4 regions of the Ruegeria sp. AL12 genome follow, and region 1 is predicted to be linked to each of the others. Evidence: riboswitches for the same ligand, from Rfam matches in the RefSeq annotation. Region 1 holds a riboswitch; each other region holds the start of a gene.
What was found. Region 1 has a riboswitch for cobalamin ahead of ACR0C6_RS15300 (aromatic ring-hydroxylating oxygenase subunit alpha). Riboswitches for the same ligand answer to the same signal wherever they lie in the genome.
Positions count from the first base shown of each region.

Region 1 (7,734 bases):
CTGTCGATCTTCGTCATTCGTGGCGACCCAGACTTCGGTCAGGCGTTTCACGTCATAGTCAACGCCTTCAACCGCATCCTTGTTGACCAGCCATTTGGTCGTGACCTCGGTCTCTGTCGGGCCGATCGGCGTGACGCGGAAAACAATCGAGTGATCGGCAAGAAAGTGGTTCCACGTGGTCGGATAGTGGAACTTCAAAAGCGATCCCGCATCCGCAAAGGGCGACCGGCCCAACCAACGGCGCACGGCGGATTTCCCGTCCATCGTATAGCTCTCGGCCCCTTCTTTCAGTGGCATCCGCGCCAGTCTATATTGGCCGTCCTCGTGCAGATAGAACTGCGATGGCATACCCGCAGCCTGGCACCTGTCGAAATGGGCTTGCATATAGGCTGGGGTTTCGCCACCTTCGATCCCCGTCACACCCGGATCATCAGGGAAGGTCCGGCACAGCGCAGGGTGGTTTCCGCCGCAGTGATAGCATTCGCGATTGTTTTCCCAGACCAGTTTCCAGTTGCCGTTCTCGATGATCGAGCTTTCAAAGGCGACCTTGGCATTCCCCAGATCATGCGGCTCAAGATACGGGCGGGCGATATTGGCGAACACGTCGAAATCCGGAGCCTCATCCGCCAGACAGATATAGACCAACCCGGCAAGCTCGCGGCAATGGACAGTCTTCAGACCATGCTGTTTGGGATCAAAGTCCGGCCCCATGTCGCGGGCCCACAGCAAAGAGCCGTCCAGCTCATAGGTCCATTGGTGATAGGGGCATACCAGCTTGGGCGCATTACCCTTTGCGGCCTTGCAAATGATCGATCCACGGTGGCGACAAGTATTGTGAAAGGCGCGGATCTGATTGTCTGCACCCCGTACGATGATCACGCGGTAGGCGCCTACATTATAGGTGACATAATCGCCCGACTTCACCAGCTCACACGCCGGAATGGCGAATAGCCAGTCGCGGTAGTGGATGGTTTCAAGGTCGGTCTGAAAAATCTCGGGATCGGTGTAAAACGCCTGCTCCAGAGCGTAACCCGGGTTTCGACGCGCCAACAGGCTTTGCATGTTGTTCACTTCTGGCTCTCCTGCCGCGCCCCGCGGCATTGCTTGGGCAGGTGACAGGGAGGAACCGTCCGGAGGCGCGCGAGGACCACGTCCGAAATCCGTGCCCCCACCGCCACCCGCGGTTTGACATATCTGAGAGGCTGGTTTCCGGACTTGAAAGGGGCTTGCACCCGGTTGCGACACCTTCCCGGGATCCTCGTCCCAGTGGTTGATTGTCGAACCTGACCTTCCTTACCGTTGCGGGGGCAGTGCCGGAATTCCACCGGCTTCCCAATTCTCCGCTGTCTGAGAATCAAACAGCGGCACCTCACGATGGCAGCCTACTTTTTACCCGCTTGGGCGCTGAAATGCTTGCGACATTTCCGGTTTCAAAACAGACATGGAAATTTTCCGGCAGCGTGGACGGCGCCGGGATCACAGTCCTTGGCACAGGGGCGTGGCAGGCCCGCCGGCATGGCGTTTTGCGGTGGCCGATGGCCTTGCGATGGATGCGGCCACGTCTGACATCGGCGCCGCCTAATTGTCCCCCAACCGCGACGGCGAAGGCCCGGCTGCTCTGATCAGAAACGAAACGCTGGGCGTCGCCTGAGCATGGCTGGAAAAGAGAGTGTCAGGCCAAATGAAGGAGGTTTGCAGCAAACCCTTTTAGGTGAAGTTGATCCGTTCGGGATAGTGCTGGCTTTCAATGGGGCAGGTGAAAAAGGCCAATATCCGTCATGCGAGAGTTGCCAGTCCATCCTGTCAACGGCCGGTAGAAAACCTCATTTTGTCCATAAAAAATTGTCTTTTTCGGGAAAAACCATTACGTTTTCCGAAAATGGTGGAAAACACCGGAGGCAGTAAGAGAGCAGATGCCAAAACCGAAAACAGGTGTTTTGCGGACAACAGTTCCTTCGCGCCTCATGGGAAAACGAGATGGCCTGTTTTTCCTCTGGGGGCAGATAGAACGCGCGCGCTTGAAGGTCGACGGCTGCGAACGCGCCGAGGGTGCAGCCCCGGACGGGCCAAGGGCGAACACGGCCGGTGAGGTCAAGGGATCGACGACAGCATTGGTGGACGAGTTTATTTTCTACTGACTTTTGTGATGAAACCGGGCCTGGCAGCCCTATTTCTTCTCGAAGAACAGGATGACTTCACCCAGACGGACGCCATAGCGTGAGACATAGGCGCGGTTCAGCAGACGGTCGTCATCCAGCAGCCACATCCAGTCGTCGAATTTGACACGCATGGTCCCGTCCTTGATCGGCAGGTCGATCTTGTATTTCCAGTTGAACGTATCCCCGCGTTCAATCCCGCTGGCGGTACCCAGTACGCCAGGAGCCGTACCGGTCCACGCATCCTCTCCGGTTTTGGTCAATGTCCAGATGCGTTGTTCCGTCGCGCCATCGTCGTAGACGAAGTCTTCGACCAGTGTCAGGGTTTCGCCGTCCCATGTCCCGTCGATATCAACCGTGAATCTGCGGGGGATATTTCCCAAAACATCCTGAAACTGACCGTAGGCCACTGTTTTGCCTTCGAAAAATTCCTCGAGGTTCAACTGTCGGTCCGACAGAAACGTTTTGGGTACCTTCGGTTTGCTGGAGCAGGCCGCCAGAAGTGCAAGGCTTGCGATGGCGACGCAGGCGATGAAAGAGCGAAAGGTGATCATTGCAACGGCTTCCTTTCCGAAGTCGCGTCATACCCGTTTGACCCACTTGGATGAATCGGTTTCGAACTGGGGCTTGGACGCATTGTGGCGATCAGTTCCGCGACCTTGACGCCAAACTTGCGCATCTCGGACCGATTCATGATGACGCCGGTTTCTGTCAGATACATCCAATCGGTGACATCCAGTGTGTGTCCACCAGCGTCATCTGGCAGAATGATACGATAGGTCAGTTTCACCGTGGACCCCGAGATGATGCCCCGACCTTCGCCCACGATATCATCCGCTATTGCCGTGAACGTGTTGCCGGTTCCCAGCGTCAGGTACCATTTGCGGGTCATCTGTTTTCCGTTGGAATAGGTGAAGTATTCGGTCAGCGTGCCCGAGTTGCCTTGCCATTCGCCGGACATGCGCGCGACAAAGCTGTTCGACATTTTGCCGTTGGGGCCATAGATCAGGCCCTCGGACAAGATCTCTCCGTTCAGGTGCTTTTTCAGGGAAAAATCTGGCCCAGTGCCACTGTAATCGGACGGCGATTGCGCGCGAAAGCTCAGCAGCCTTGCACGGATGAAGACAGCGGTCAGAAGGACCAGAAGGATGATGGTGAAAGCGTTCATTTGCTTGTGACCTCGGTGGGCAGGGTCAACACCATCCCGAACGCTCCGACTTTCAGGATGCAGGGCAGCACCGCGTAGGCAAGATTGAGTGTTTCCAGTGCCTGTGCGGAATTGGTTTGACCGGGGGTGAAACCGCTGCGTTCCAGCAGCGGCAGAGTGAAAAAGGCAGCCAGGGCGAGGCCCAGTTTGCCAGCGAAGGACCAGATGCCAAACGCGGCTGATGCGTTCAGCCCGGCCCGTGTAAGCACGACCGAGAACATGGCCGGCAATACGACCATATCCGCGCCCAGCGCCGCGCCCGAGGCGAGACAGATCATTGCAAACCCCGCAACGTTTCCTGCACTCAGTGTGGCAGCGCCAATAAAGCCGGCGATCGAGAGGGGCATGGCGATGATCAGAGTCTGTTTCGGGCCAATTCTGTTGCTGAGTTTTGCCCAGAGCGGGACGCTCGCGCCTGCGCTCAGGAAGAACAGGATCAACAAAGGACCCGCCTTGCCCGGCAGTTGCAGCCGGTCTTCCACAAAAAACAGAAACAGGGTGGAGGTTATGGCAACCGGGAGACTGTTGACCAAAGCCAGCGCAAGAAGGCGCAAGCCACCTGCCTGACCCAGCCCTGCAAAGGACAGGCCTGATCCGGTGATCGGTCTGCGACGCCAGATCGGGATCGTCAGTATCAGGGTCAGAACGGACAGCAGCCCCAGAAACGCTCCGAATGCGGGGTAGCCTTGGGAGTGTGCCCCGAAAGCAACCAACAGGGCCGGAGCGCTGGCTGCGATGACCACCCCGGTCAACTGCCCGCCTTCACGATAGGCGGCCAGTATCATCAGCTCTTTCGGATCGGTTCGCTTCGCCAGAGTTGCGCTGCGACCATACAGAAGAATGGTTCCCAGGCTGTACGCCGAGAACAGCAAGATCAGGATCGCGACCAGTTCCGGCACGCTGGCACCCTGCGGCAGATTGAAAAGCAGGGGAAACCCGATTGCCAGCCCCAAAGCCGCCATCGCCGCAAATGCAAGCTGGCCGCCGGGCCATCGGTCGATTGCCCAACCGATCAGCGGATCCTGCACCAGATCCACCAAGCGGATCACCAGCAGCACCGTACCAATGACCCCAAGGCCAATACCCAGGTTCACGGCTGCAAAGCGCGGCAAGTGGATATAAAGCGGGATACCCGCCGCAGCGAGCATCAACGCATAGAGACTGACCCGGGGATAGAGCATCACCGCCCCTGTAGCCTGCGCGTGAAAGACGCGGACCGCGTGTTGTCTCCCAGGAACACGGACATGAAACTGCGCTTGATGCCCGGATACGCCATGGTGCAGGTCTTTTGCCCGTTCAGCCAGAAACTGACCTTGTCGGGACCATCAGAAACCGCCAGATAACTGTCCCCTTTTGCCACGGCTTTGAAACACCGGTTCAGTTGGTCGCGAACGGGTGCTGAACGGCCGATGCGGTCCATCTCGTCAAGTGTCGAGTTGACCAGCGCTTTCTTCTTGATGTTCTTGCGATAGGTCAGTTGCAGGGCGATATCTTCGCTCCAACTGAACGGCGCACCTTTGGGCGTGTAGAGTTTGGCGTCATAGATTGGCAAACCCAGATAGCGGAACGTCGCGGTTCCGCGCAGTTGGGCATCGTTCAGTTCTTCCGTGACCGGTGACGCGACCAGCCCATTGGGGATCAGCAAGGAAAGTGCAAGAAACGCTGTGCGCCATATCGCCTTATTCAGCGGCAACAGATAGGGCCGGGTCTTTCCCAGGAATGCCATTTTCAGCTCCGATGGTTTGCGGGGCGCCATTTATTCGAGCAACGACATGCATCGCGCTGGCTATCCCGTCTTCGTGAAATCCGTGCCGGTTGTAAGCACCGGCAAACCAAGTTCGGTTCTGTCCCTGCATCTCGCGGATTTGCCCCTGCGCCTTCAGGGCGGCCTTGTCGAAGACCGGATGGGCAAATTCGACCTGGTCAAAGATCTTTTCCGCGGGAATTTCTGATGAAGCGTTCAGCGTTACAAACAGCGGGTCACTGTCCGGAATGTTCTGAAGCCGGTTCATCCAGTAGGTTACCCCCACATCTCCGGCTTGCGAACGATAGGTCCAGCTTGACCAACAGGCGCGCCGCTTTGGCATCTGACCTGGGTCACAATGCAATATGGCCGTATTGGGCTGGTAGCGGATTGCGCCCAATGCAGCGGCTTCCGCGGGGGTCGCGCCATCACCTAAAATGGCAAGCGACTGGTCCGAATGGGTGGCCAGGATGATTTCATCGAACTGATCCACGGCGCCCTGGCTGTGGATGGTGACGCCCATCTCGTCACGGGATACATTCTGAACGGGGCTGGCCAGACGTATTTCCGCCCCCCGCGCACGAAGGGCCGCGTCGATCCGGCGGACATACTCTATGCTGCCGCCTTTGACCGTGTACCATTGATGCTGGTTCGCACGACCACTTGCCAGCAAAGCGTGATTGCGGAAAAACTGCACCAAAGAGCGTGCGGGGAACTGATCCACGAACTCGACCGGAGTAGACCAGATGGCACCGCACATCGGCATCAGATAATTGTGCCGGAACCAGTGACCCAGCCGCAGCTGGTCCACCAATTCGCCAATCGTGGTGTCATCGTCCTTGGCGGCTTCGGGGGCTTCTTTGCCAAACCGCAGAATATCAGCGATCATTTTATAGTAAGCCGGACGCGCCAGATTGCGCTTTTGAGCGGTCAGTGTGCGCAGATTGTTCAACCCGTATTCAATGCGGCCATTGTCGATTGTCGCGCCAAAGCTCATCTCGCTTTCGATCACGGGCACGCCCAGCTCATCAAACAGCCGGGTCAGGTAGGGATATGTCGCATAGTTGAAGACGATGAAGCCCGTATCGACCGGTTGATCCCCGTTCTTTCCGGCCATCACCGTGCGGGCATGGCCACCAAGCCGAGGTTCGGCCTCATAGACTGTCACGTCGTTGTTTTCTGAAAGATAGTAAGCGGCGGAAAGTCCCGAAATGCCTGCACCTACAATCGCGATTTTCTTCCGTACGCCCCGGGGTTCGTCGAACATTCCAGCCTCTTTATGTGACAGTTTACAAAAAGATACGCAGGGTAGGCATAAGTGGATCAATCCGATTAGAAGTTTTTAACAGATGCACTACCTTATGGCTTCTGGTTTGAGCTTCCGTGACCTGCGCTACCGTTTTGATCCGAAGCGGATGCGAGGCCGTATTATCGTGAAACACAACTGAATCGGCCCACACATGAGCAGCTTTGACGGGAAAACCATTTGGATCATCGGCGCAAGCGAAGGGCTGGGTCGCGCTTTGGCGCATGCGCTTGGCCAACAGGGTGCTTCCCTGATCCTGTCTGCGCGCAATCTTGAGCGGTTGTCCGAACTGTGTTCTGAACTGCCGGATGCGCGCGCGATCCGGTGCGATGTGACCGATTTAGACTCTGTTCGCTCGGCTGTTGCCGAAGCGGGGCATGTCGACGGGCTGGTTTACAATGCCGGGGCTTATGACCCCATGCGTTCGGTCGAATGGGACACCGAGGCGTCGCTCAGGATGAGCGATGTGAACTATCTGGGTGCGCTGCGGGTTCTGGGTGAAACCGTTCCGGGTTTTGTCCGGGCAGGCCAGGGAGAGGTTTCTTTGATCGGGTCACTGGCCGGGTATCACGGGCTGCCCGCCGCCATCGGGTACGGAGCCAGCAAGGCCGCGTTGATTTCTCTGGCCGAGACGATGCGACATGACCTGGCGGGTACTGGCGTGACGGTGCGTATCGTCAATCCGGGCTTCATCAAGACCCGCCTGACCGAGAAGAACGGTTTCAAGATGCCGATGCTGATGTCGCCCGAGGATGCGGCGGATCGCGTGGTCAAGGCGATGGCGCGTCGTCGTTTCCGTACGGATTTTCCGGCACCGTTTTCCTGGTTCATTCGTCTGATCGACTGTCTGCCGGATCTGCTGGTTTATCGTGGAAAATAGACTCTAACAAAACTGCCCCTGACAGAACCAGCCTGCGGACATCGCGCCTCCGTGGCCATAGAACAACCACAGGCGCTCCCCTTGTTCTGTCACCACCACCCAGTAATCGCGTACCCCGCTGCGCCAGTTGGGGTCATCCAGCCACCATTCCGGCGCGATGCGTTCCGGGCCGGTGGCCTGCGCCAGTTGCCAATCCCGTCCACGCCAGCGAAAGGTGCAGGGCACATTCGGGGTTTCCGGGGCCATCACGGGTTCGGGCTGCCACATCTGCAAGGGCCGGGGGCGCGGCGGGGCAGGCCAGTCGCGCGCGGGTTCCGACCACGCAGCCGCCAGCGTTTGCGCCGTTTTCTCGGGGATATGAGAGGCCGCAGGATGCCGCCGGGTGATCGCGTCCAGCCCGACCCGCGCGCCCAGCTTGGCCGTAAGGTCATCCACGGCTGT
Region 1 covers NZ_JBQFXN010000006.1:70,340-78,073, forward strand. The annotation lists gene ACR0C6_RS15300 (aromatic ring-hydroxylating oxygenase subunit alpha) at 1-1,062, opposite strand, end outside; cobalamin riboswitch at 1,184-1,387, opposite strand; gene ACR0C6_RS15305 (hypothetical protein) at 1,442-1,582, shown strand; gene ACR0C6_RS15310 (hypothetical protein) at 1,654-1,905, shown strand; gene ACR0C6_RS15315 (hypothetical protein) at 1,914-2,138, shown strand; gene ACR0C6_RS15320 (DUF3833 family protein) at 2,168-2,710, opposite strand; gene ACR0C6_RS15325 (DUF3833 domain-containing protein) at 2,707-3,324, opposite strand; gene ACR0C6_RS15330 (MFS transporter) at 3,321-4,544, opposite strand; gene ACR0C6_RS15335 (hypothetical protein) at 4,544-5,089, opposite strand; gene ACR0C6_RS15340 (NAD(P)/FAD-dependent oxidoreductase) at 5,043-6,374, opposite strand; gene ACR0C6_RS15345 (SDR family NAD(P)-dependent oxidoreductase) at 6,568-7,293, shown strand; gene ACR0C6_RS15350 (Y-family DNA polymerase) at 7,297-7,734, opposite strand, start outside.

Region 2 (7,734 bases), on a different contig from region 1:
CCTCGGGCCAACCCGGAGACCGTCCCATAAGCACATTGTCCCCATGCGTAATCAACATGATCACAACCGGATCCGTGCGCGGAAAATGTTGCCCGCCGCATGACGGGCAACTGCGCTGCCATCCCCCTTGCGACATATCGCTGGCTGCGCCGCAGCGGGCGCAGAAGCGATGTGTTTCGTGCCAACCGACAACCGCCTTGGCCGATGCGGCCAGTTCGGCATCACGAGGCGACAATCGCGCCATGATCCGGCGAAGCTCGGCAAAAACATGCCCTTCAGGCAAATCCGGGTGATGCTGTTCGGATCTGTCCACGAACTCTCCCAGGCCGGTCAGATCCAATCCCTCTGCCCCCCAGGCCGAGATATCCGCGGCAAACAGGGGTGCGCCCTCTGCGCTCAGGCCCAGAAAAACCGGTGCTTCGATCACGCCGCCGGGGCCATCGCTGACCAAAGGGTGAGTCATCTGCGTCAGGGCAAGCTGATCCAGCGCCGCGCCCACGACCAAAAGCTTGCCTCGCCACAGCAATATGCATCGCGCAGCGGGGTCGAGCGCCATCTCGGCCAGCTTCTCTGAATCCCCACGAAGATGCGCTGCCCGATTCAGACCCGAGCCACCGAAAGTCACCTGCTCTGCGTTTTTCATTGGAATTCCTTCTGGTCTTGCGCACAGGGCTGCCATGTCTCAGGCCCTGTTGCAATGGCAATTCAAGACGCAAAACGCACAGACGCGCCGCCGAAAAGCCGCATGGCGGCCTCGGAAAAATCATCTAGACTGCGCTTTGATGATTTTAGCCCATTACCACATTCAAAAGCAGAACAAAAAAAGTGAAGCAAAACCCATCGACGCAGGTTCAACCCACAAAAGACCGTGGGCGTATTCGTATTCTTGCCACCTCCGACCTGCACATGCATCTGACCGGTTTTGACTATTACGCGGACACACCGGACCCGACGCTTGGGCTGACACGCACCGCCAGCCTGATCCGCAAGGCCCGACACGAGGCCACAGACGCGCTGGTGCTGATGTTCGACAACGGGGATTCGCTCCAGGGAACGCCGATGGGCGAATGGGCCATTTGGAACGACAATCCCCACCCGATGATGCAGGCATTCAAGGCGCTGGACTATGATGCGATTGGTCTGGGCAACCATGATTTCGGGTTCGGGCTGCCGACATTGGACAAGACCCTTGCACAAGCCCCGTGCCCGGTTCTGTGCGGCAATCTTTATCGATCCGGAGAACACCAATCATGGCAGCGTTTTGCGATCCTCGACCGTATCGTTAGGGTGGGAAACAAGGATATACCCATTCGCGTCGGCGTGTTTTCGGTTCTGCCACCGCAGACAACACGTTGGGAAGAACACAATCTAAACGAAACCGTAGAGGCGGACGACATCGTTGTCGCGGCACGGTCCCTGACGCGTGTCTTGCGCGAAAAGGGGTGCGATCTGATCGTGGCGCTCGCCCATTCCGGGCTTGGACACCCGGACGCAGCGACCGACACTGAAAATGCGGTTATTCCCCTGGCCGCGATCGAGGGCATCGACGCTGTTGTCGCCGGGCACACTCACCTGACCCTTCCCGCACGCACCGGCGCGCAAACCCCGAATGTGGATTACGTGAAAGGGCTGGTGCATGAAACGCCGGTTGTCATGCCCGGCTCGGCAGGCGCATATCTTGGAGTAATCGATCTGGCCGTTACCCCACAACCCCAGTCGGGGCTGCGCGTCGTCGACAGCCACGCCGAATTGCGCCCGGTTTCGGTGGGCGGCACCGCGATTGGCGAAGATTTGGAAATCGCGCATCTGGTTGAACCCGCACATCAGCAGACCCGTCAGGACATGGCCGCGCCCGTTGCACGCGTTTCGGACACATTGCACAGCTATTTCAGCTTCTGTGCGCCGGATCGTGGGTTGGCGCTTGTGGCCGCCGCACAGGCGGCCGCGTTGCGCCCTTTTTTACACGGCACCACGCTTGCAGAGCTGCCGCTGTTGTCAGCCGCGTCACCGGCCAAATGCGGCGGACGCTCTGGCCCCCGGCACTATACGGACGTGCCGCCCGGTGAAATCTGTCTGCGTCACGTGGCGGACCTGCATGTCTTTCCCAACGAGTTGCGCGCGGCTCAGATCACGGGCGCGCAGCTGCTGGAGTGGTTGGAGATGTCAGCCAGCGCATTCAACCAACAATTCCCCGACGCCGAGGCAGAGCTGTTCGACCGGGATCGGGCGGGATACAATTTCGATGTCATCTTTGGCCTGTCCTATCAGATCGACCCGTCGCAACCGGCGCGTTACGATGTCGGGGGGCAAATGATCCATCCCGGCCACAGGCGGGTGCATCATCTGACTTGCGCAGGCCAGGCCGTGCAACCCGATCAGGCATTTGTCGTTGCGCTCGATAATTATCGCGCAAGCGGGGGCGGACATTTCCCGCATGTGTCATCGGCCCCGGCCATCGATCTGCCCCCGCTGGATATCCGGGACATTTTGCGGGATTACATGACGCACCGCCTGCCACCCGACCCATTGGCCCGACAACCTTATCCGTTCTCTCTGATGCCGAAATCGGGGGTGACGACCATTCTTCGGACCGGTCCCGGTGCTTTCAAGTATGTCGACGAATTGAACAGGTTTGCCCCCAAGATTCTGGAGCCTGACGAAAACGGTTTTGCACGCATTCGGCTGACGCTCTGACGGGTTGTCTTTTGCCGAAGCCTTCCCTATATCCAGAGTCGAGAGGTTGGCGCGGGCGAGCGCCTCGCCAACCTGGTCAGGTCCGGAAGGAAGCAGCCACAACGAGCCCCGCTTGGGTCGATGTCCAACCTCTCACTTTACGAACCTTGGCCGCAGGAGGGCTTTATGATTGTAGCAAAGACCCTTCGGGCAGCACGGTTCTGACCTCACGGTATCGACTGACTGCCTGAACACATGACCCGGGGATGAGCGATCGCCATCCGTCGGGAGTGCTGTTTCTGACGACAGGCAAACCAATGTTTCTTGCACTTTCGGACCTTGGATGGTCCTCTCACTTTGCTGCGCAACACGCGGCTTATCCTTCCTGCACACCTTTTCGCATCACTTCCGTTCATCGGGACCGCCTGATCGGGCTGAACCCTGACGGCGAAGTCCCGTTGCTGACCCCCGATCAAACGACCGGCAGCTATGCTGTTGGCGATTGGGTTCTCGTCGATGACGACAAACGCGTGCGCCATTTGCTCGACCGGCGCAGCCTGCTGCATCGACGCGCCGCCGGTACAGGCCCCGCAATGCAACTGATCGCAGCCAATGTCGATGTGCTGTTCATCGTCAGCTCGTGCAATGCCGATTTCAACCTGCCCCGGCTGGAACGATATCTGGCGCTTGCGTATCAGGCCGGGTGTTACCCGGTCGTCGTTCTGACAAAGGCCGACAAATCGGCGGACCCTGACAGTTTCTCGGGACAGGTGCAATCACTGGACCCGTTCCTGACGGTTCTGGCGATCAACGCGCTGGACCCGGCAGAGGTTGAAAAGGTTCTGTCCTGGTGCCCCAAAAGCCAGACCGGGGCGCTGGTTGGCTCGTCGGGCGTTGGCAAGACGACACTTGCCAATACCATGACCGATCAGGATCTTGCCACCTCGGACATTCGCGAGGATGACGCGCGGGGCCGGCACACGACGACCGCGCGCGCATTGCACCGGATGCGCAACGGCGGCTGGTTGATCGATACACCCGGAATGCGCGCATTGCGCCTGCTGGACGCTCGGGACGGGATCGACGACGTTTTCTCGGACCTTACCGAGTTGAGCCGGGACTGCCGTTTTTCGGATTGCCAGCACAGCTCCGAGCCCGGATGTGCCGTGCAAAAGGCGATCAGCCACGGCACGCTTGATCCGGCTCGATTGGACCGGTGGCGCAAGCTTCGGCGCGAAGATCAGCGCAATTCTGAAACCGTCGCGCAGTCCCGGGCGCGGGACAAAGCGTTCGGCAAGATGGTCCGTGGCGTCATGAAGGAAAAGAAACTTCGCACCCGGTGATTGTTGGACGGTGCCCGGCCCGTCCTGCGCCGCGTCTGATCAGGCGATCAGTCGCGGCCAAACCGCTGCATTGCGCCGGGCAAATGCTCCGATATGACCCACCTCGGGCAACCCGAAATCGGCGGGGCTCAGCAGGTGGCGGTTGGCATCGGGGCCGTAAAGATCCGCAAGCCGCCAAACCGCTTCCGGCGGCACCATCTGGTCGTCCTCGAAGGTGAACAAATCCACGGGCGTTCCAGAATCCTTCCACTGCGCCGCAGGTAACTCATGCCCGATTTCAGGCACATAATTCAAAGGCGCGGTACACCATTTGCGCCACTGCCAATAGACCGATGCCGGCAGATCCGAGCCGAACCCGATCGCCTTTCCGGGAAGGTAGCCAAGGGCTCGGGCCAAAAGCGGCGCATGACCATACCAGAACAATCCTGCCAAACCCCGATAGGGCCATGGATGGTCGCTTAGGGTTACCAGCCCCGAACACACACAGATCATCCGGTCAATCAGATCGATATCCGGCTGCACAGGCCCCAACATCGCGCCGATCGAATGGCCGATGGTCCAATGCTGCGAATTGGGAAACCGTCTGCGCATTTCCGCCCGTGCCGCGGGCATGTCGATCAAGGCCCAATCCGCCATGGTCGCACGCGAATCTTTCAGGCGGCCGGTCAAGGAATGCCCGTAATCGCGATAGTCATAGGTCAGGCAGGCCATACCCTGCTCGGCAGCAAGCCATCGTGCGAAATGACGGTAATAATCGCGCGGCACACCCGTTGCACTGTTCAGAACGACGACGATTTCGGGCGAAGTCAGCGGGCTGTACAACCGGGCAGACAGTGTTTTCTGCCCGGACGGAAAGCGAAACTCTTCGGTCAATACCGTTTGCTCTGTGTCCAACATGTTCTCTGGCTTTGCGCTTGGTAAATCCGGTTTCAGAACCTCAACACCCTCGACACTATGCATGAACCAACACCGTATCCAGCATGACCAAGCGTCCGGCCAAAAGATCGGCTTGACTCGGTGCGTACTCAAACGCTAGCGGTTGTGTGATGGTTTCCGGCCTCCACAAGGGGTCGGGATGAAAAGGGAACACGGTGCGGTAATGTCTGGTCATGCAGGCAACAACCAAATCCGCGACTGCCCCCGCAACTGTAAGCGGTAAGCGATGCCGAAACACCACTGGCCCCGACGGCTGGGAAGGTCGGCAAAGCGATGACCCGCAAGTCAGGAGACCTGCCATCGGAAACGAAACCGAAACTCGGGCGGGGTGTCCGGGCAGGTCCTGACGGCATCACGCTGTTCCACCTGTCCCAAATATCCTGTCCACCAAGCGCGGAGGGCGCAGGATGATCTGGAAGACAAAAACACATGAATTCAGTGCAACGGTATGTCAGCGGACGGGCAAAACCTGCCCCGCTTTGGCGCGGCTGGCGCGCTCGATATCCGAAGCCATGGCCCAGGCGACCTCGGCCACCAGTGACGATTTCGAGATTGAGGGCAGCAGCGAGCTGTCACATTGCACCGAAGGATGTCATGCAATTTTCCGCGCGCGATCAGACAGCATTCGTGTCTTTTGCGGGACGCAGCCCGAAACCGCGATTGAGCCGCTGAACGGCTATGCCGACCTGATCTTCGGAAACACGGTCAGTGCGATGCCATCCGGCGTCGTGAAAACCCCACCCTGCGCGATGATCGAAGTTTCCACGATCCGGCCGCGAAAACCTGTTTGCGCGCCCGCGCAGATTTCAATCTGAATCCAGACTGACCTGTGCCTGGGCGCGCCGAGAGGCCCAGGCCATTTGCGCATCCGTTTCGACGGCGCAAGGGCGCACCGCCCGCAATCGTTGCAGCGCCGTGTCCGCGCGTTCGCCGCATTCGACCATCAGCCGCAGGACAACCATACCTGACCTGCCACATCCCCCGCGGCAGTGCACCAATACGCGACCTCCGCCGGACAGCGCATGCCGGGCCGCGGCGCTGACGGACGGCCACGCGTCATCGATCGCTTTTGTCGGCGCTCCGAAATCTTCGATGGGCAGGTGAACCCATCGGCTGGCGCGGCTTTGAATATCGCTGCCAAATTCCTGCGCCCCGTCCTGAAGCATTTCGACATCCGTCGTCATCGAAACAACAAGCCCCGGCTGCCACGCAGCGATCATGTCCAGGTCGCTGGAGTAATCTCCGCCGCGTCCGGGCATCGAGGTCAGTGCCAGCGTTCCGCCACCGACTTGCAGGGCGTAGATCACCAACTGCGACATGAATCCTGTCCTCCCCAAAAAACTCTTTACAAAAATGAGCCATTAAATCCGCTGATGCAGTTTAGTGCGAAAGCGACTCGTTTCTAAATCAAAAATCATCGCGCCACGCTGTGGACGCGGGCAACGGTGGCCACTACGCTGTGCCCAAGCACCGAATCCCAACGAGAAGACATGACAGACAGCTCCAGCCCCGCCTATCAGGTTCTCGCCCGCAAATATCGCCCGGAAACCTTTGCCGATCTGGTGGGTCAGGATGCCATGGTGCGCACCCTGAAAAACGCGTTCGCGGCCGACCGGATCGCGCAGGCCTTCATCATGACCGGCATTCGCGGCACCGGCAAAACCACGACCGCAAGGATCATCGCCAAGGGGATGAACTGCATCGGACCCGACGGAACCGGTGGCCCCACAACCGAGCCCTGCGGTCAGTGCGAACATTGTGTTGCCATCATGGAAGGCCGCCATGTCGACGTGATGGAGATGGACGCCGCCAGCCGTACGGGCGTCAACGACATCCGCGAGATCATTGACAGTGTCCGCTATCGCGCCGCCAGCGCGCGTTACAAGATTTACATCATCGACGAGGTTCATATGCTCTCGACCAGCGCGTTCAACGCGCTGCTCAAGACGTTGGAAGAACCGCCCGCGCATGTGAAGTTCATCTTTGCAACCACTGAAATCCGCAAAGTGCCTGTCACCGTGCTGTCCCGCTGCCAGCGTTTCGACCTGCGCCGGATCGAACCCGAAGACATGATTGGCCTGCTGCGCAAGATCGCCGAAGCGGAAAACGCCCAGATCGCCGAAGACGCGCTGGCGCTGATCACCCGAGCAGCGGAAGGATCGGCCCGGGATGCGACCTCGTTGCTGGATCAGGCGATTTCGCACGGGGCTGGCGAGACGACCGCCGATCAGGTCCGTGCAATGCTTGGACTGGCAGACCGTGGCCGGGTTCTGGACCTTATGGATATGATCCTGCGCGGTGATGCCGCCGGAGCACTTACCGAGTTGAGCGGCCAATACGCCGAAGGCGCAGACCCGCTGGCGGTGCTGCGCGATCTGGCCGAGATCACGCATTGGGTGTCCGTAGTGAAGATCACGCCTGACGCGGCGCAGGACCCGACGATTTCTCCGGACGAACGGACCCGGGGCCAACACATGGCCGAGGCTCTGCCGATGCGGGTTCTGACCCGGATGTGGCAAATGCTGCTGAAGGCGCTCGAGGAAGTCTCGGCTGCCCCCAACGCCATGATGGCCGCTGAAATGGCCGTTATTCGCCTGACCCATGTGGCGGATTTGCCCAGCCCCGAAGAGCTGATCAAACGGTTGCAAGATGCCCCGCCACCGCCGCCGGGCGGGCCCAATGGCGGCGTTTCGATATCTCGACCGGGCACCGGTCCGGCGCCGGCTGGCGCGGCCCATCCACCTGCCTATGCGCCGTCCCCTCGCGGTTCCGGTGGCGCACC
Region 2 covers NZ_JBQFXN010000012.1:8,305-16,038, reverse strand. The annotation lists gene nudC (NAD(+) diphosphatase) at 1-643, opposite strand, end outside; gene ACR0C6_RS19400 (hypothetical protein) at 698-829, shown strand; gene ACR0C6_RS19395 (bifunctional 2',3'-cyclic-nucleotide 2'-phosphodiesterase/3'-nucleotidase) at 826-2,694, shown strand; RNA gene ffs (signal recognition particle sRNA small type) at 2,734-2,832, shown strand; gene rsgA (ribosome small subunit-dependent GTPase A) at 2,991-4,016, shown strand; gene ACR0C6_RS19380 (alpha/beta hydrolase family protein) at 4,056-4,913, opposite strand; cobalamin riboswitch at 5,047-5,268, shown strand; gene ACR0C6_RS19375 (hypothetical protein) at 5,360-5,767, shown strand; gene ACR0C6_RS19370 (protein-tyrosine phosphatase family protein) at 5,759-6,271, opposite strand; gene ACR0C6_RS19365 (DNA polymerase III subunit gamma/tau) at 6,443-7,734, shown strand, end outside.
Region 2: linked by a shared signal. The riboswitch ahead of ACR0C6_RS19375 (hypothetical protein) and the one ahead of ACR0C6_RS15300 (aromatic ring-hydroxylating oxygenase subunit alpha) in region 1 are both predicted to bind cobalamin.

Region 3 (7,734 bases), on a different contig from region 1:
CGCAAACAAAGCTGTCGGATTGTCTGTCGTCCATGGCTGGAATTGACCTGCCATTACCTATGCTGCTTCGACCTGGTTGGAACGGCATCGCGCCGGTACGAAACGTGCTGACTTCTTCATGCAATTTGTCCAATCCTTCTTTCTGACGCGTTCGTCAAATGGGGTTCCCGAAAGCATTGCTCACACAGCAGCCTTTGAGCAATTTTATGTCTCAACATCGCCAAAAAACGAAACTTCATGACAACTCGGGAAGGATGAACTAGGACTCTAACAAAGAAAAAGTTCTGGACGTATTGTGGAACACATTGCCTTTACCTTCGAGATGGGGGTCGTTTGCACCCTGCTGGCATTCACCGTTTTTCTGTTCGTTTCCGAGATCATAAGGATCGACCTTTCCGCCATATTGGTTCTGGTTCTCATAGGCTTGCTCAGCTACGCGCCCGGGCTGGGAAATCTGGCGGATGTCACCCTTCTGTTCGACGGCTTCGCATCCAATGCGGTCATCTCGATCATTGCGGTCATGATCGTCGGGGCCGGTCTGGACAAGACGGGGATCATGAACAAGGTGGCTGCCGTCATCCTCAAATACGGTGGCAAATCCGAAGGCAGGGTTGTACCAATCATTTCCGGCACCGTTGGCGTCATATCCTCGTTCATGCAGAATGTCGGCGCCGCTGCTCTGTTTCTGCCGGTTGTCAGCCGAATTTCCACACGGTCGGGCATACCGCTGTCGCGCCTGCTCATGCCGATGGGATTCTGCGCCATTTTGGGCGGCACCATGACGATGGTGGGGTCGTCTCCTCTTATCCTGCTGAACGATCTGATCCTGACGGCAAATGACAGTCTGCCGGCCTCTCAGAAAATGGAGCCCTTCGGCCTGTTCTCGGTCACGCCGATCGGTGCGGTTCTGATCCTGACGGGAATTGGATACTTTCTGCTGTTGGGACGCTGGGTTTTGCCCGAGGCTGAAGGGCCTGACAATACGGGTACCGGACAAGGGACACAGGAATACCTGCAAAGGGTCTATGGCCTCAAAGCCGATGTGTTCGAAGTCGTGGTGCCCGAGGACAGCCCCTTGGTCGGCGAGATTCTGGCCGACATCAACCACGAAAACCACCTGTACATCATTTCCACCTTCTATCGCGGCAAAACCTCGATGGTTCAGGTTTTGACAGCGGAAATTGCAGCGCCGTGTCGGCTGGCCATCGTCGGCCGCCGTTGGGAGGTCGAGAAGTTCGCCGAGAAATATGGGCTGACCGTTCTTCCGGATTTGGACATTTTCGTCGAAGAGTTCGCCCCAACCAATGCAGGCGTGGCCGAGGTGGTCATCACGCCCGACAGCAAGCTGATCGGCAAATGCCCCCGCGAGCTTTTGTTTCGCAAGACCTACGGGATGTCGCTGCTGGCCATTCACCGCGGCGAAGAGACGCTGAGCCATGTCGAGACCGAGGATCACGAATCCACTCAGATCGGGCTCGAAAAGTTTCAGGCGGGCGACATGCTTGTGGCACATACCAGATGGGACAACCTGATGCGGATCAAACGAGATCCGGATTTCGTCGTTGTGACGACGGACTTTCCTCAGGACGAGCTGCGGCCGCAAAAAGTCGGCTGGGCCCTGGCATTCTTCGCCATTTCGCTGTCGTTGATCCTGTTCACGGATGTCCGGCTTTCACTCTGTCTTCTTACCGGCGCGGTGGGCATGATGCTGACCCGTGTGCTCAGCGTGGACGAGGCATACCGCGCGGTCGGATGGAACACCGTATTCCTGCTCGCCTGCCTCATACCTTTGGGACAAGCCGTGCAGAACACAGGCACGGCCGCGTGGATCGCGCAGCAGATCATGATAATTCTGGACGGCTGGCCGCTCTGGTCGCTGCAAACCGGCATCGCCATTCTGGCGACGGCCTTTTCTTTGGTCATGTCCAATGTGGGGGCCACGGTTCTGCTGGTGCCTCTGGCGGTATCGATTGCGGTGGCGGCGGGTGGAAACCCGGCCGTCTTTGCCCTGACGGTCGCCATATCGACCTCGAACAGCTTCATCATCCCAACCCATCAGGTAAACGCGTTGATCATGGGTCCGGCCGGATACAAGGTGATGGATTTCGTCCGCTCCGGCGGGATTATGACGGCGCTGTTTCTGGTCGTCTCGCTGCTCATGATAAACGTCATCTATTAGCGCAAGAGGATCCGGGGTGTTCGGTGGTCTTTTCCCATCATCGGGACAGGTACAGTCAAGGCTCCCGTTCACCATGGTCTACGCCCCTTGCTGAGATACCGTTCGTCGCCCGGCCCATCTCGGGCTGAAGCCCGGCACACCATGCCGCCCATCGACGCCCACAGGTCGCTTTCCATGCCTCTGCATCATTCTTGCACGCGACTCGCTTGACAAGCAGGCCAGCGGTGCCGCATGTCCCTTTCGTTGGTGTCGGTGACAGCCGATGAAAAGGGAATGCGTCAACGGTCTTGCCGCCAAACGCAGCCGCCCCCGCGACCGTGAACGGAGAGGATGCCCAATGCCACTGGCCCGAAAGCCGGGAAGGCGGGACATCCGACAGAGGCCCGCCTCTGGCATCCGCAAGCCGGGAGACCTGCCAACGACCGAAGTTGAAACCGGGCGGGGTGTTCCGGTGTCGGGTCCATGACCAATCGTGGCCCGCATGAAACCCCGTCCCCCGCGAAGAGGATTTGGGGGGATGAGAGACATGACCGAGACCGCACCAGTCGAGTTGCTGGTCTGTACCACCTGCCGTCGCGGCCTGCCTGTCGAAGATGACGCGCAACGCCCGGGCGCTTTGTTGCACAAGGCCCTGGAACAGGCAGACCTGCCCGACGGTGTCACCGTGAAAGCCGTTGAATGCCTGTCAAACTGCGATCAAGGCTGTTCGATCGTGTTGCGCGGGCCGGGCCGCTGGACCTTCGTGTATGAAAACCTGAACGAAACAGATCATGTCGACGTCATCGTCGACGGCGCGACCAAGTATCTGGCCACTGAAGATGGTTTGGTGAAATGGCGCGAACGCCCCGAACATTTTCGCAAGAACTGTGCCTCGCGCATTCCCCCCATTGGAGCCTGACATGTCGAACCTCGAAAAACTCCCCGTCACAGTGATCACCGGCTTTCTGGGCTCGGGCAAGACCACTTTGGTGCGTCACCTGATGCAGAACCCGCAGGGCAAGCGCCTTGCTGTCGTGGTCAACGAGTTCGGCGATGTGGGCGTCGATGGCGACATCCTGAAATCCTGTGCCATTCCTGATTGCCCGGCGGAAAACATCATGGAACTGGCCAATGGCTGCATCTGCTGCACCGTGGCAGATGATTTCATTCCCACCATCGAGGCCCTGATGGCTTTGGAGCCGCGCCCGGATCACATCCTGATCGAAACCAGCGGTCTGGCCCTGCCGAAACCGTTGCTCAAGGCATTCGACTGGCCTGACATCCGCTCGAAGATCACCGTCGACGGCGTGATCGCCCTGGCCGATGCCGAGGCTGTGGCCGCAGGCCGTTTCGCGCCCAATGTCGAAGCGGTGGACGCCCAGCGCATGGCCGATGACTCGATCGACCACGAAACGCCCCTGTCCGAGGTGTTCGAGGATCAGATCTCGTGCGCAGACATCATTCTGCTGACCAAGCCCGACCTCGCCGGCCCCGAAGGCGTGGCCAAAGCGCGCGAGATCATCGCCGCCGAGGCGCCGCGCCCCTTGGCCGTCGTCGAAGTGGCCGAAGGTGTCGTGGACGTGCGCGTTGTGCTGGGTCTGGAAGCCGCCGCCGAGGATGACATGGACGCCCGACCCTCGCATCACGACGGCCATCACGATCACGAGCATGACGATTTCGAAAGCATCATCGTCGAGCTGCCCGAGCAGACCGAACCGGCCCAACTGATCGCCAATATCGAACGCCTCGCCAATGAACTGAACATCCTGCGCGTCAAAGGGTATGCCGCCGTTCAGGGCAAACCCATGCGCCTGCTGGTTCAGGCGGTCGGCGCGCGGGTACGGCACCAGTATGACCGCCCGTGGGAACCCGGTGAAGACCGTCGTTCGCGTCTGGTCGTCATCGCCGAGCATGACGATATCAAAGAGGCGGAAATCCGCGAAATCCTCGTGGGTGTGCGTGAGGCTGCCGAGTAAGACACATGCACGTCGTCTTCCGCGAAAGCCACGGGCTCGAGGAAACCGAGACCCCAACCGATCTGGGCCAGAGCCCGGCGGAACTGGTGGTGCTGTCGTTTTCGGACAGCGATCTGGGGGCTTTCGCGGCGGGCTGGCATCGTGGTGGCGGACCGGAAGGGCGAATGCCGACCCTGCGGCTGGCAAATTTGACGGCGTTGAAACACCCGTTGTCGGTCGATACCTATGTCGAGCAGACGATGGAGGGCGCCAAGGGTATTCTGATCCGTCTGATCGGCGGCGTCCCCTACTGGGCTTATGGGTTGCAGCAGGTTCTGGCGCTGGCGCAGGCCAAGGGCATCGCGCTGGCGGTGCTGCCCGCTGACGGGCGCGAGGACACGCGGCTGGATGACTATTCCACCCTGCCGGTCTCGACCCTGCGGCGTCTGGCGCATCTGTGCGATACCGGCGGCGAGGTCGCGGCACAGGCGGCGCTGGCGCAGATGGCTTTGGCGGCGGGGCTTTATGCCGGTCCGGTGATGGGCGCCAAGACCTTGCCCCAATGTGGCGCGTGGTGTCCGGATCGCGGCGTAATCCCGGTGGAAACCGCGTTCGAAGGCAAGGTCAAACGAATCCTCGTCACCTTTTACCGCGCTTACCTGACCTCGGCAGACACCGCCCCGATCGCCGCGCTGATCCGCAGCCTGCGCGCCCGTGGATACGCGGCGGTGGGCCTGTTTGCCCCGTCTCTCAAGGCGCCCGTGGCCGCCGACTGGTTGCGGGAACAGGTTGTTGCGCTGAACCCATCGGCCATTGTCAACGCCACCTCGTTTTCGGGAAAAGGCGCGTCGGGAACGTCGCCTCTGGACGCGGCAGGCGTGCCGGTGTTTCAGGTCGCTCTCGCCACCTCGCGCCGCAAAGCCTGGGCCGAGGCGGAACGCGGTTTGTCCCCGGCCGATCTTGCCATGCATGTGGTTCTGCCCGAGGTGGATGGACGGATCTCGGCGGGAGTTGCGTCTTTCAAGGAACCCGGAAAACGCGATCCGCATCTGGAATACGCGCGCTTTGCACATCGGCCCGAACCGGACCGGATCGAAGCGATCATCGACCGTGTATCAGGCTGGCTTGCACTGAACGACAAACCCAAGGCAGATCAGATTCCTGCGTTGGTCCTGTCCACCTATCCCGGCAAAGACTGGCAGATGGCCCATGCGGTTGGCCTCGACGCGCTGGCCTCGGCCGAGGCGATGCTGTCCGATCTTGACGAAGAAGGCTATGACATCGCGACTGGCGAGCCGATTGCCGACACTCTTCTGGACGCACGGATTTCGTGGTCGCTCGGGGATTATCAGGATGCGCTTGCGGAATTGCCCGAAACCCTGCGCGCTGATCTGCACGCCGTTTGGGGCGCGCCCGAAGATGATCCGGCCTGTGCCGATGGGGCCTTCCATTTCACCGCGCTTCGGCGCGGCAAGGCGCTGGTCGCGCTGCAACCCGAACGCGGCACGCCCGAGTTGCGGGATGACGACTATCATGACCTCTCGCGCACCCCGCGCCACGGTTATGTCGCCTTCTATCTGTGGCTGCGCAAAGGGTTGGGTGCCGATGCGCTGATCCATATCGGCGCGCACGGAACGCTGGAATGGTTGCCCGGAAAATCGGTCGCCTTGTCTGCCGATTGTTGGCCCGAGGCGCTGATCGGCGATCTGCCGGTGATCTACCCGTTTATCGTGAACGACCCGGGCGAGGCCGCGCAAGCCAAGCGCCGGATCGGAGCCGTCACGCTGGGCCACATCCCGCCCCCGATGAAGGAAAGCGGCACGCCGGATCGGATGGTGCGGCTTGAATCGCTGCTGGATGAGTTTTCCAACGCCGACGGGCTTGACCCCAAACGCCGCGACCGCTTGCAGGAAGATATCCGAGATGAGGCGCAGGCGATAGGGCTGGAAAGCGATCTTGGCCTCGATCAGGCAACCTGCACCGCCGAGGCCATCACCCGCATCGACCGCTTTGTCTGTGACATCAAGGAAAGCCAGTTTGGCGACGGGCTGCACATCTTCGGGCGCGTGCCCGAGGTGACGGGCAGTTTCGATCCGGCCCCTTCGGCCCACGCCGAACGCGACGCGCTGATCAAAGCGCTCGAAGGCAAGCGGATTGATGCCGGACCTTCGGGGTCCCCCTATCGTGGCCGGTCAGATGTTCTGCCCACCGGGCGGAACCTTTACACCACCGATCCGCGGTCGGTTCCGACCCGTGCGGCCTATGCTCAGGGTGTGAAACTGGCCGAGGAACTGGTGCGGCGCCATCTTCAGGAAGAAGGCGATTACCCGAAGGGGCTGATCGTCGATCTGTGGGGGTCAGCCACGATGCGCACGGCGGGCGAGGAATTCGCCATGGCCCTGCACCTGCTGGGCGTCAAACCCGTGTGGGACAAAGGGTCCGAGAGGGTTTCCGGCATCGAGGTTCTGCCGATCACCGACCTGAGCCGCCCGCGCCTGGACGTGACCCTGCGGGTCTCGGGCCTGTTCCGGGATGTTTTCCCGACGCTGTCCGCCTTGTTTGGCCAAGCGGTTCGCGCATTGGCCGCGCGCGATGAGGCAACGGACTGGAACCCCTATGCCGGGCAGGCGCCGGAAGCGCGGGTCTATGGACCTGCGCCCGGAAGCTATGGCGTCAATATGACCGAACTTTCCGAAGTGTATACCGACGAGGCCCGTGCGCAGGCCGGTGAAGCGTGGCTTGAGGCCAGTTCTTTTGCATTGGAAGGCGAACACATCTCGCAGGACAAGGACGGCATCACCCAACGCGTTGCAAATGCGGACAGCTTTGTCCATTTGCAGGACCTGACCGAAACCGATCTTCTTCTGGCCAACGATTATGCCACACACGAGGCGGGTTTTGCCGCCGCCAAGAAGATCGCCGGCGGAACCGCGCAGCTGTACCATCTGGACAACACCAACCCCGAAAACCCGCGTGCCCGCACTTTGCGTGAAGAAATCAGCCGAGTCGTCCACGCCCGTGCCGCCAACCCCGGCTGGATCGCCGGGATGCAACGCCATGGTTTCCGGGGGGCGGCTGAAATCGCGGCAACGCTGGATCATATGGCTTCTTTCGCGCATCTGTCTGGCACGGTCGCACCATATCTTTTTGACCTCTACCACGATGCCACTCTGGGCAACGAAGAGGTCGACGCGTTCCTGCAAGAGGCCAATCCCAAGGCGCGCCAGGCCATGCAGGACCGGTTCCGCGCGCTGCTTGAGGCCGGGCTTTGGAACACGCGCCGGAACTCTATCCGGGCTGATCTGGAGGGATTGAGATGAGTGCACCAATTGTTCAGGGCTGGTGCCCGGGCGCCCATCGTCCGATGATGTCCGGTGACGGTCTGGTCGTCAGGGTCAGGCCCCGGCTGGCGCGTCTGGAGGCCGATCAGGCACTGGGACTGTGCGATCTGGCGGACCGCTTTGGCAACGGCTCGATCGATTTGACCAATCGCGCCAATCTGCAATTGCGGGGCGTGGAAGAGGAAGACCATCAGCCTCTTCTCAAAGAGCTTGCCGCGCTGAACCTGCTGGATGCGGAACCCGGTATCGAAATACGCCGCAATATTCTGGTTACACCGCT
Region 3 covers NZ_JBQFXN010000001.1:1,504,113-1,511,846, forward strand. The annotation lists gene ACR0C6_RS07575 (SLC13 family permease) at 323-2,179, shown strand; cobalamin riboswitch at 2,407-2,613, shown strand; gene ACR0C6_RS07580 (DUF1636 family protein) at 2,706-3,077, shown strand; gene cobW (cobalamin biosynthesis protein CobW) at 3,079-4,134, shown strand; gene cobN (cobaltochelatase subunit CobN) at 4,140-7,433, shown strand; gene ACR0C6_RS07595 (cobalamin biosynthesis protein CobG) at 7,430-7,734, shown strand, end outside.
Region 3: linked by a shared signal. The riboswitch ahead of ACR0C6_RS07580 (DUF1636 family protein) and the one ahead of ACR0C6_RS15300 (aromatic ring-hydroxylating oxygenase subunit alpha) in region 1 are both predicted to bind cobalamin.

Region 4 (7,734 bases), on a different contig from region 1:
GCGCGGTTCCGCGCAGCCCTTACCGATTTCAAAAATACCTGAGGACAGACATGACCGACCTTCCGAATACAGCCAAAGCCGTCATTATCGGTGGCGGGATCATCGGCTGCTCGACCGCCTATCACCTGGCCAAGCTGGGCTGGACGGATACGGTGCTGCTGGAGCGCAAGAAACTGACCTCGGGCACCACCTTCCACGCCGCGGGTCTGGTGGGGCAGTTGCGTTCGAACGCCAATATCACGCAATTGCTGGGTTACTCCGTCGATCTGTACAACAAGATCGAAGAGGAAACAGGGCTTGGCACTGGCTGGAAGATGAACGGCGGCTTGCGTCTGGCCTGCAACGAAGAGCGCTGGACCGAGGTGAAACGCCAGGCCACTACGGCGCATTCCTTTGGATTGGACATGCAGCTTCTGACCCCATCCGAGGCGCAGGAGCTGTGGCCCTTGATGGATGTCTCTGACGTGATCGGCGCGGCTTACCTGCCGACAGACGGTCAGGCGAACCCGTCAGATATCACGCAGGCATTGGCCAAGGGCGCCCGCATGGCCGGGGCGAAGATATTCCAAGATACCAAAGTCACCGATATCGAAATCGAAGATGGCAAAATTCGCGCGGTGATTACTGAACATGGTCGGATCGAGTGTGAAAAAGTGATCTGCTGCGCCGGGCAATGGTCCCGCACCTTTGCCAGCCGCTTTGGCGTCAACGTTCCTCTGGTTCCGATGGAGCACCAGTACATGGTGACTGAACCTTTCGACGTGCCCGGCAATCTGCCCACTCTGCGCGATCCCGACCGGCTGACCTACTACAAGGAAGAAGTCGGAGGTCTGGTCATGGGCGGCTATGAGCCGAACCCGATCCCCTGGGCCACCAAGGGTATTCCGCAAGGTTTCCACTATACCCTTCTCGACAGCAACTTCGATCATTTCGAACAGCTTATGGAACTTGCGCTGGGTCGCGTGCCCGCGTTGGAAACGGCAGGCGTCAAGACGCTGACCAACGGGCCGGAAAGCTTCACGCCCGACGGCAATTTCATCATCGGTGAAGCGCCCGAGTTGAGGAATTTCTTCGTCGGTGCGGGCTTCAATGCCTTTGGCATTGCGGCTGGCGGTGGTGCTGGCATGGCGCTGGCGGAATGGGTGCACAAGGGTGAGCCGCCCTTCGATTTGTGGTCTGCCGATATCCGCCGCTTTGGCCGCCCGCATTTCGACACCGACTGGGTTCGCACCCGTACCGTCGAGGCATATGGCAAACACTACACAATGGGTTGGCCGCATGAGGAACATGACTCGGGCCGCCCCTGCCGAAAATCGCCGCTTTATGACACGCTGAAAAAGCAGGGCGCGTGTTTTGGCGAGAAACTGGGCTGGGAACGCCCCAACTGGTACGCGGACGTGTCAAAGGGCGAGGTGCCCAAGGATGAATACAGCTTTGGCCGCCAGAACTGGTTCGATGCCGTCGGGCGCGAACATAAAGCGGCACGCGAAGCGGCTGTGTTGTTCGATCAGACCTCTTTCGCCAAATTCGCCCTCAAGGGCCCGGATGCTTTGGCAGCGATGAACTGGATCTGCGCCAATGATGTGGACAAGCCGGTTGGTGCGCTTGTCTATACCCAAATGCTGAACGACAAGGGCGGGATCGAGTGTGACCTGACCGTTGGGCGCGTGGCCCATGATGAGTTCTATATCGTCACCGGCACCGGCTATGCCACCCATGACTTCGACTGGATCAACCGCAGCATTCCCGAGGGCATGAATTGCCAGCTTTTCGATATCACCTCATCGAATGCGGTTCTGTCATTGATGGGGCCAAAATCGCGTGAGATTCTGGCGGCGGTGACGCGCGATGATGTCTCGAACAGCGGGTTCAAGTTTGGCACGATCCGCACCATCGGCATTGCGGGGTGCCCGGTCAAGGCGCTGCGCGTGACTTATGTGGGTGAACTGGGCTGGGAGCTGCACCTGCCGGTGGAATATGCACAGACCGTGTATGACGCCTTGATGGAGGCAGGGCGCCCGCATGGATTGATCAATGCGGGCTACAGGGCGATTGAATCGCTGCGTCTTGAAAAAGGCTATCGCGCCTGGGGCTCGGATATCGGGCCGGATCATACGCCGTTCGAAAACGGCTTGGGCTGGGCCGTGAAACTCCGGAAAAATATTGATTTCAAAGGGCGCGCCGCATCTGAGGCGCAAAAAACCGGCGGCGTAAAGAAGATGCTGGCATGTTTCACGGTTGACCCCGAGGTTGTTCTTCTGGGGCGTGAAACGATCTATCGGAATGGCGAAAGGGTCGGATGGCTGACTTCGGGCGGCTATGGTTACACCGTCGAAAAGTCGATCGGCTACGGTTACATCCGAAACGCCAACGGTGTCGACGCACAATACGTCACATCAGGGACATATGAATTGGATGTCGCCACTCAGAGGGTTCCTTGCGAAGTGACGCTGCAACCGCTTTTCGACCCGCAGATGAGCCGGGTGAAGACCTGACCCGAGAGTGCAAGAGCAGATCTACCGACACACGCACGGCAATCGGAACACATGGGGAAAGCATGCAAACAGGGCAAATCCGCCCCGAGTGTCCGAATGTTCGTCGAATCTGACGAATTTCGATCCATAAGCCATTGATAAAGTTTCAGTATTGTCACACCTCATGCCCATCCGAAAACTGAACTGCAAGACTTCTCATTCAGCTTTCAGGGCAATCAACCTTTCATCCGTCGGAGATTGGATGACTTCAGCCGAAAGGACCGGAAATGGTAACCCCAGATGCGTTGACTGAACATGCGATGAAGATTGCTGATATTGCCTCGGAATCCGCGATGCGGTTTTTTCGGGGGTCTTTGGGCATTGAATTCAAACAGGATGAAAGCCCGGTGACGCAGGCCGACAAGGCAGTTGAGGCAGAAGTACGCTCTTACCTGAAACAGCATTTTCCCGGACACGGCATCTTTGGCGAAGAGCACGGGCAAGAAGCAGGCGACGGGCGTCATATGTGGGTGATTGACCCCATTGACGGAACCCGTTCGTTTCTGTCCGGCCATCCTTTGTTCGGGTTCCTTTTGGCGCACCTTGTGGATGGGCGCCCTCGGTTGGGCCTGGTCGGAATGCCGGCCTTGCATGAGACCTATTTGGGTGTGGTTGGTGACGGGGCCAGCCTGAACGGGCAACCGATAGAGGTGTCGAACACCACGCGTCTGGATCAATCGGTTTTGTACGTGAATGAAGGCGACAAAATTTATCGCGATCATCCTGACCTGTTCAGTCGGCTGATGAATGCAGGGCAGACGCGCCGATTTGCCTATGATTGTTATCCCCATGCCTTGCTTGCTTCGGGCCATGTCGATGCTGTGGTGGATTACGATCTGCAACCTTATGACTATCTGGCGCTCTCACCTCTGATCACGGCTGCTGGCGGAGTGATGACCGATTGGCACGGGCATGCGTTAACCCTCGATTCAGATGGCGCGGTCGTTTCCGCCGCAACCCCTGAACTGCATGCTGAACTGCTTGACCTAATCAATGTCGAAAAATGACAGTGTTGCGCAACCCTGGAAAACTAGCTCCCGCGATCAGATTTGAACAAATACAAAAAGACAAAAAGTGATCCTATCGACGTTGTGACGATTCCCACGGGCAACTCCTGCGGAGCCAGAAGAAGGCGTGACAAGATATCGGACAATGTCAGCAGAATCGCGCCCACGATCGCCGAGACGATCAGCAGGTTTCGGTGCAGAGTTCCGGCGATGCCGCGTGCAATATGAGGCACCATCAGCCCGACAAAGCCGATGACACCGGCAACGGAAACGAAACTGGCCGTCGCCAACGCGGCAACGAAAAACATGCTGAACCGCAGTCCTTGAACGGGAATACCCAGTGACGAGGCTGTGAAATCCCCGGTCAGCAGCGCGTCAAGCCACCGGCTGCGGTAAAGTGAATAGCTCAGGATCAGGCCCAATCCGATCAGGACAAGCGGGAACGTTTCCCATCTTGCCAGTCCCAGACCGCCAAGCATCCAGAATATCACCGAATGAGCAGCGCGATTGTCGCCAGAGAAAATCAGGTAGTTGGTGATTGCGGAAAACAGAAAGGACACCGCCAGGCCAGCCAGGATCAGTTTTTCGGGTGCGCTTGTGCGCAAGCCCTGAACCAGCGCCAGAACAATGCCGGACGCGATCAAACCACCGCAAAATGCCGCCAGCGGCAACGTCCAAATTCCCAGGACATCACCCGTGACGGTGATCACCAGAACGGCGCCAGCAGCTGCACCAGAGGACAGACCGAACAGAAACGGATCTGCCAGATCGTTTCGCGTCGTTGTTTGCAAAACAACACCAACGACGCCCAGTCCCGCACCAATCACGGCGGCAAACAGGGCGCGGGGCAGGCGAAGGTCGAAGACGATCCGGTGCAAAGGCGTCATGTCTCCGTCCACCAGACCGGTTCCAAGGCCGATGGCCGAAAAAACTTCGCGCACGGGGATTGGGGTGGTCCCGTAGACGATGGACAACAGCAAAAGGGCGGTCAGAACAACCGCCCCCAGCAAAATCAAACGGCCCAATCGGACCATATCAGTTGGTCTCCGGGTGCATCGCCTTCGCCATCTTCTCGATCGCCTCGATATTTGCCGGGCCGGGCGTCAGTTCCTCGTAACGCAGGCCAATCCAGCGCTCGTTCTTTACCGCGTCCGTTTGTGACATCACCGGGTGATCCTTGAGGAACTGGAAAGTGTCCTCTGCGCCGTTGCCGGACTGATAGTCGAGCAGCACCAGAAATTCCGGGTTAGCCGCGGCGACGGCCTCCCACGACGTGCGACCCCAGCTGGTATCCAGATCATGCGTCACGTTCTCGCCACCCGCGGCTGCGATCATTGCATCGGGAATGGCGAACTTGCCCGCGGTAAACGGAGCATCGGCCGGCCCGTCCAGCAGGAATACGCGGGGCTTCGCCAGATCGGCTGTTTTTGCTTCGATGGCGGACAGTTGGTCCTTCCAGCGGGCAACCAGCGCCTCGGCCTTGTCCTCGACCTGCATGACCGTGCCCAGACGCAGAACGTCATCAAACAACAGGTTCATGCTGGCCTCGGGGCGATCCTTGTCCAGATGCACGCAGCTTTCGGATAGGATCATGGTCTTGATACCAAAGGGTTCCAGCGTGTCGGGCGTGACGTCACCGCCGGGTTTCATGCCATAGTACCAACCGGCAAAAAACAGATCGGGTTCGACGGCCACAAGGTTTTCAATGGTCGGGTATTTGGGGGCAAGCTCTGGGATGTCGCCACGCTGAGCATCAAAATCAGGGCTTGTTTTGTACCAGCCGGTAATTCCGGTAAGCCCCACGATCTTGTCCTGAAGGCCGAGCGCAAAGGCCATATCCGTCATGTTCATGTCATGCACGACCAGACGTTCCGGCGCCGAGTCAAAAGCCAGCGGTTCGCCGCAATTGTCCACGGTGACGCCCTCTGCGGCCACCCCACTTGCCAAGCCAGCGAAGACGACCACTGGCCAGAGTTTCTGCATCATATTTAAGTTCCTGTTATTATGACAGTTTCCGTTTTCGGATATCCAGTGCGGGGATCATGCGGCCTTCGTGCTGAAAGCACAGATAATCCACGCCGAATGTCTCACGTACCCGGTCTGGGGTCAGAACTTCGACAACAGGCCCGAACCCCGTCAGACGCGTGGCTTTCATCAGCGCCACATGGGTGGCGAATTCCGGGATCATGACCAGATCATGGACGATCATGACGACAGTTACCCCCAGATCAGCGACCAGAGACAGCATGTGCCCCTTGGCATCGGGGTCCAGATGGTTGGTTGGCTCGTCCAGAAACAGCAAGGACGGATTCTGGGCCAACGCGCGCGCGATATGTGCGCGCTGACGTTCTCCGCCGGACAGCTGACCCATCGTTTTGTTGGCAAAATGCGACAGCTCGGTCGTCGTCAGAACCCGTTCCAGATCAGCCTTGTGCTGAGCCATCGAACGTTCGCCTTGAATCGGGATTTGCCCCAGCGCAACATAGTCTTGCAGGCGCATCCGCCCGTCAGGCATTTCCTGCTGCCCGACCACAGCAATGGAGCGGGCACGTTGGCGGGCGGACAGGGTCCGAAGGCTTTGGCCTTCTATCCAAACATCACCCAAGGCAATCCGTTCGATCCCACACAGCAGTTTCAGCAGAGTGGTCTTGCCGGCGCCGTTCGGCCCTGCGATTGCCAGAATTGATCCTTCTTCCAGACGAAAGGATACATCCTGCAACAGGACATCGCCATTGAGCGCGTAGTACTCCAAATTCTCGGCAACCAGAAAGCTCATGATCCCCCCCCGGACGGCAATGCGGGCATGCGCGACAAGGTCTTTGCGAAAAGGGCCGGGGGGCGGTCCGAGGCGCTGGTCCAGCCATCGTCACTGTCGCCGAACTGGGTCGCGAATTCGACCAGGGCGGACAGGTCGTGTGATGTCGTGATATCGCCAAACAGGTACTGCGCTTTGCCCGGGGCCTGAAATCCGACGGTCATGGCCCGTTCACAACCTGCCATGCAGGCCACCATTCGGGTTTCAAAACCGTCAGGCAACCGGGCATCCAGCACGTCTTGCGCAGCCTCGGCAGACATCGCCCCCTGACATGTTGAACAGATCAGAACGTAGTGATCAGAATAGCAGGTCATCGCCATCTCCGTCGTTTGCCAGACGCAGACAGAGGGCACATACCCGGATATTACGCAAACGCGCCATCAAGCCTCCTTCCGAGACGCCCCGCCTCGGGTTGGTTTATAGTGCGATGGCAGGTCTCCTGACTTGCGGGTCGTTGCTTGGCCGACCTTCCCAACCCATGCGGGTCAGTGGTGAAGTGGCGTCGCTCACCGCTTACAGTTGCGGGGGCAGTCACGGACTTGGCACATTCCAGTGCCGCACCGTGTTCCCATTTTCATCCCTTATGGAACCATCCCGCTCAGCTAGTCTGGCAATGCCAGACTTGTCAAGCGGCAGACGAAGGCGTTGGTAGATGGAATTGCGACAGCTGACCCAGCTGTCCTGCTGCGCCAGCCCGGACCGAACGGTGTCAATAGTCTGATACAAGAAGGAAATCCGGTTCGGAATCTTTCTCGACCTTTGAAAACCGTGGAATTGGCTTTTCAAACCCAATGTCGGTGCGGTCGTTATTCACGGTCGATACCTCGCCAATAAGGCAATCGCCGCGCTCGGCCCAAAAAGCGTGCCAGATGCCGGGCATCAGAGTTACGCTTTGCCTCGGCTTCAGCCGCACGTATTCTTGGGGTTGCAAGGTTACGGGGCAGGCATCGCTGGGGACCGTCACCGGGTTGTCGCGGTCGACGCCACCGTTTGGATCCGACGCATGAATTTCCAGAACGAGATCGCCGCCGCCCCTGTTGATGATGTCTTCTGCCTTAACGATATGCCGGTGCATCGGAGAAAGCTGATCGTCTTTCGAGATCAACAGTTTTTCTGCACAGAGCATCCCACGCCCGGATTTCAGATCCTTCACCTCACCATTGTTTAGAGTGAACAGGAATAGGCAATGTTCGTCGAAATGGCCTTGTGCGTAATTGGTAATGTCCCATCCCAGCTTGCGGCTGCGGACAGTTTCGACCAAAGAGATGCGCATTTTCTCGGGCGATCAATCCGCAAAGGGTGGCAACACGGCTCCGAAAGATTGAATGAACGTCTGGGCTTAGGGCTTGAAGTGGTTGATTTCGGATCGTTTCATCAT
Region 4 covers NZ_JBQFXN010000002.1:213,049-220,782, reverse strand. The annotation lists gene ACR0C6_RS08845 (phosphotransferase) at 1-42, shown strand, start outside; gene ACR0C6_RS08840 (GcvT family protein) at 51-2,495, shown strand; gene ACR0C6_RS08835 (inositol monophosphatase family protein) at 2,762-3,541, shown strand; gene ACR0C6_RS08830 (FecCD family ABC transporter permease) at 3,565-4,575, opposite strand; gene ACR0C6_RS08825 (ABC transporter substrate-binding protein) at 4,577-5,527, opposite strand; gene ACR0C6_RS08820 (ABC transporter ATP-binding protein) at 5,544-6,317, opposite strand; gene ACR0C6_RS08815 (DUF1636 family protein) at 6,314-6,670, opposite strand; cobalamin riboswitch at 6,769-6,965, opposite strand; partial or broken gene ACR0C6_RS08810 (D-lyxose/D-mannose family sugar isomerase) at 7,066-7,683, opposite strand.
Region 4: linked by a shared signal. The riboswitch ahead of ACR0C6_RS08815 (DUF1636 family protein) and the one ahead of ACR0C6_RS15300 (aromatic ring-hydroxylating oxygenase subunit alpha) in region 1 are both predicted to bind cobalamin.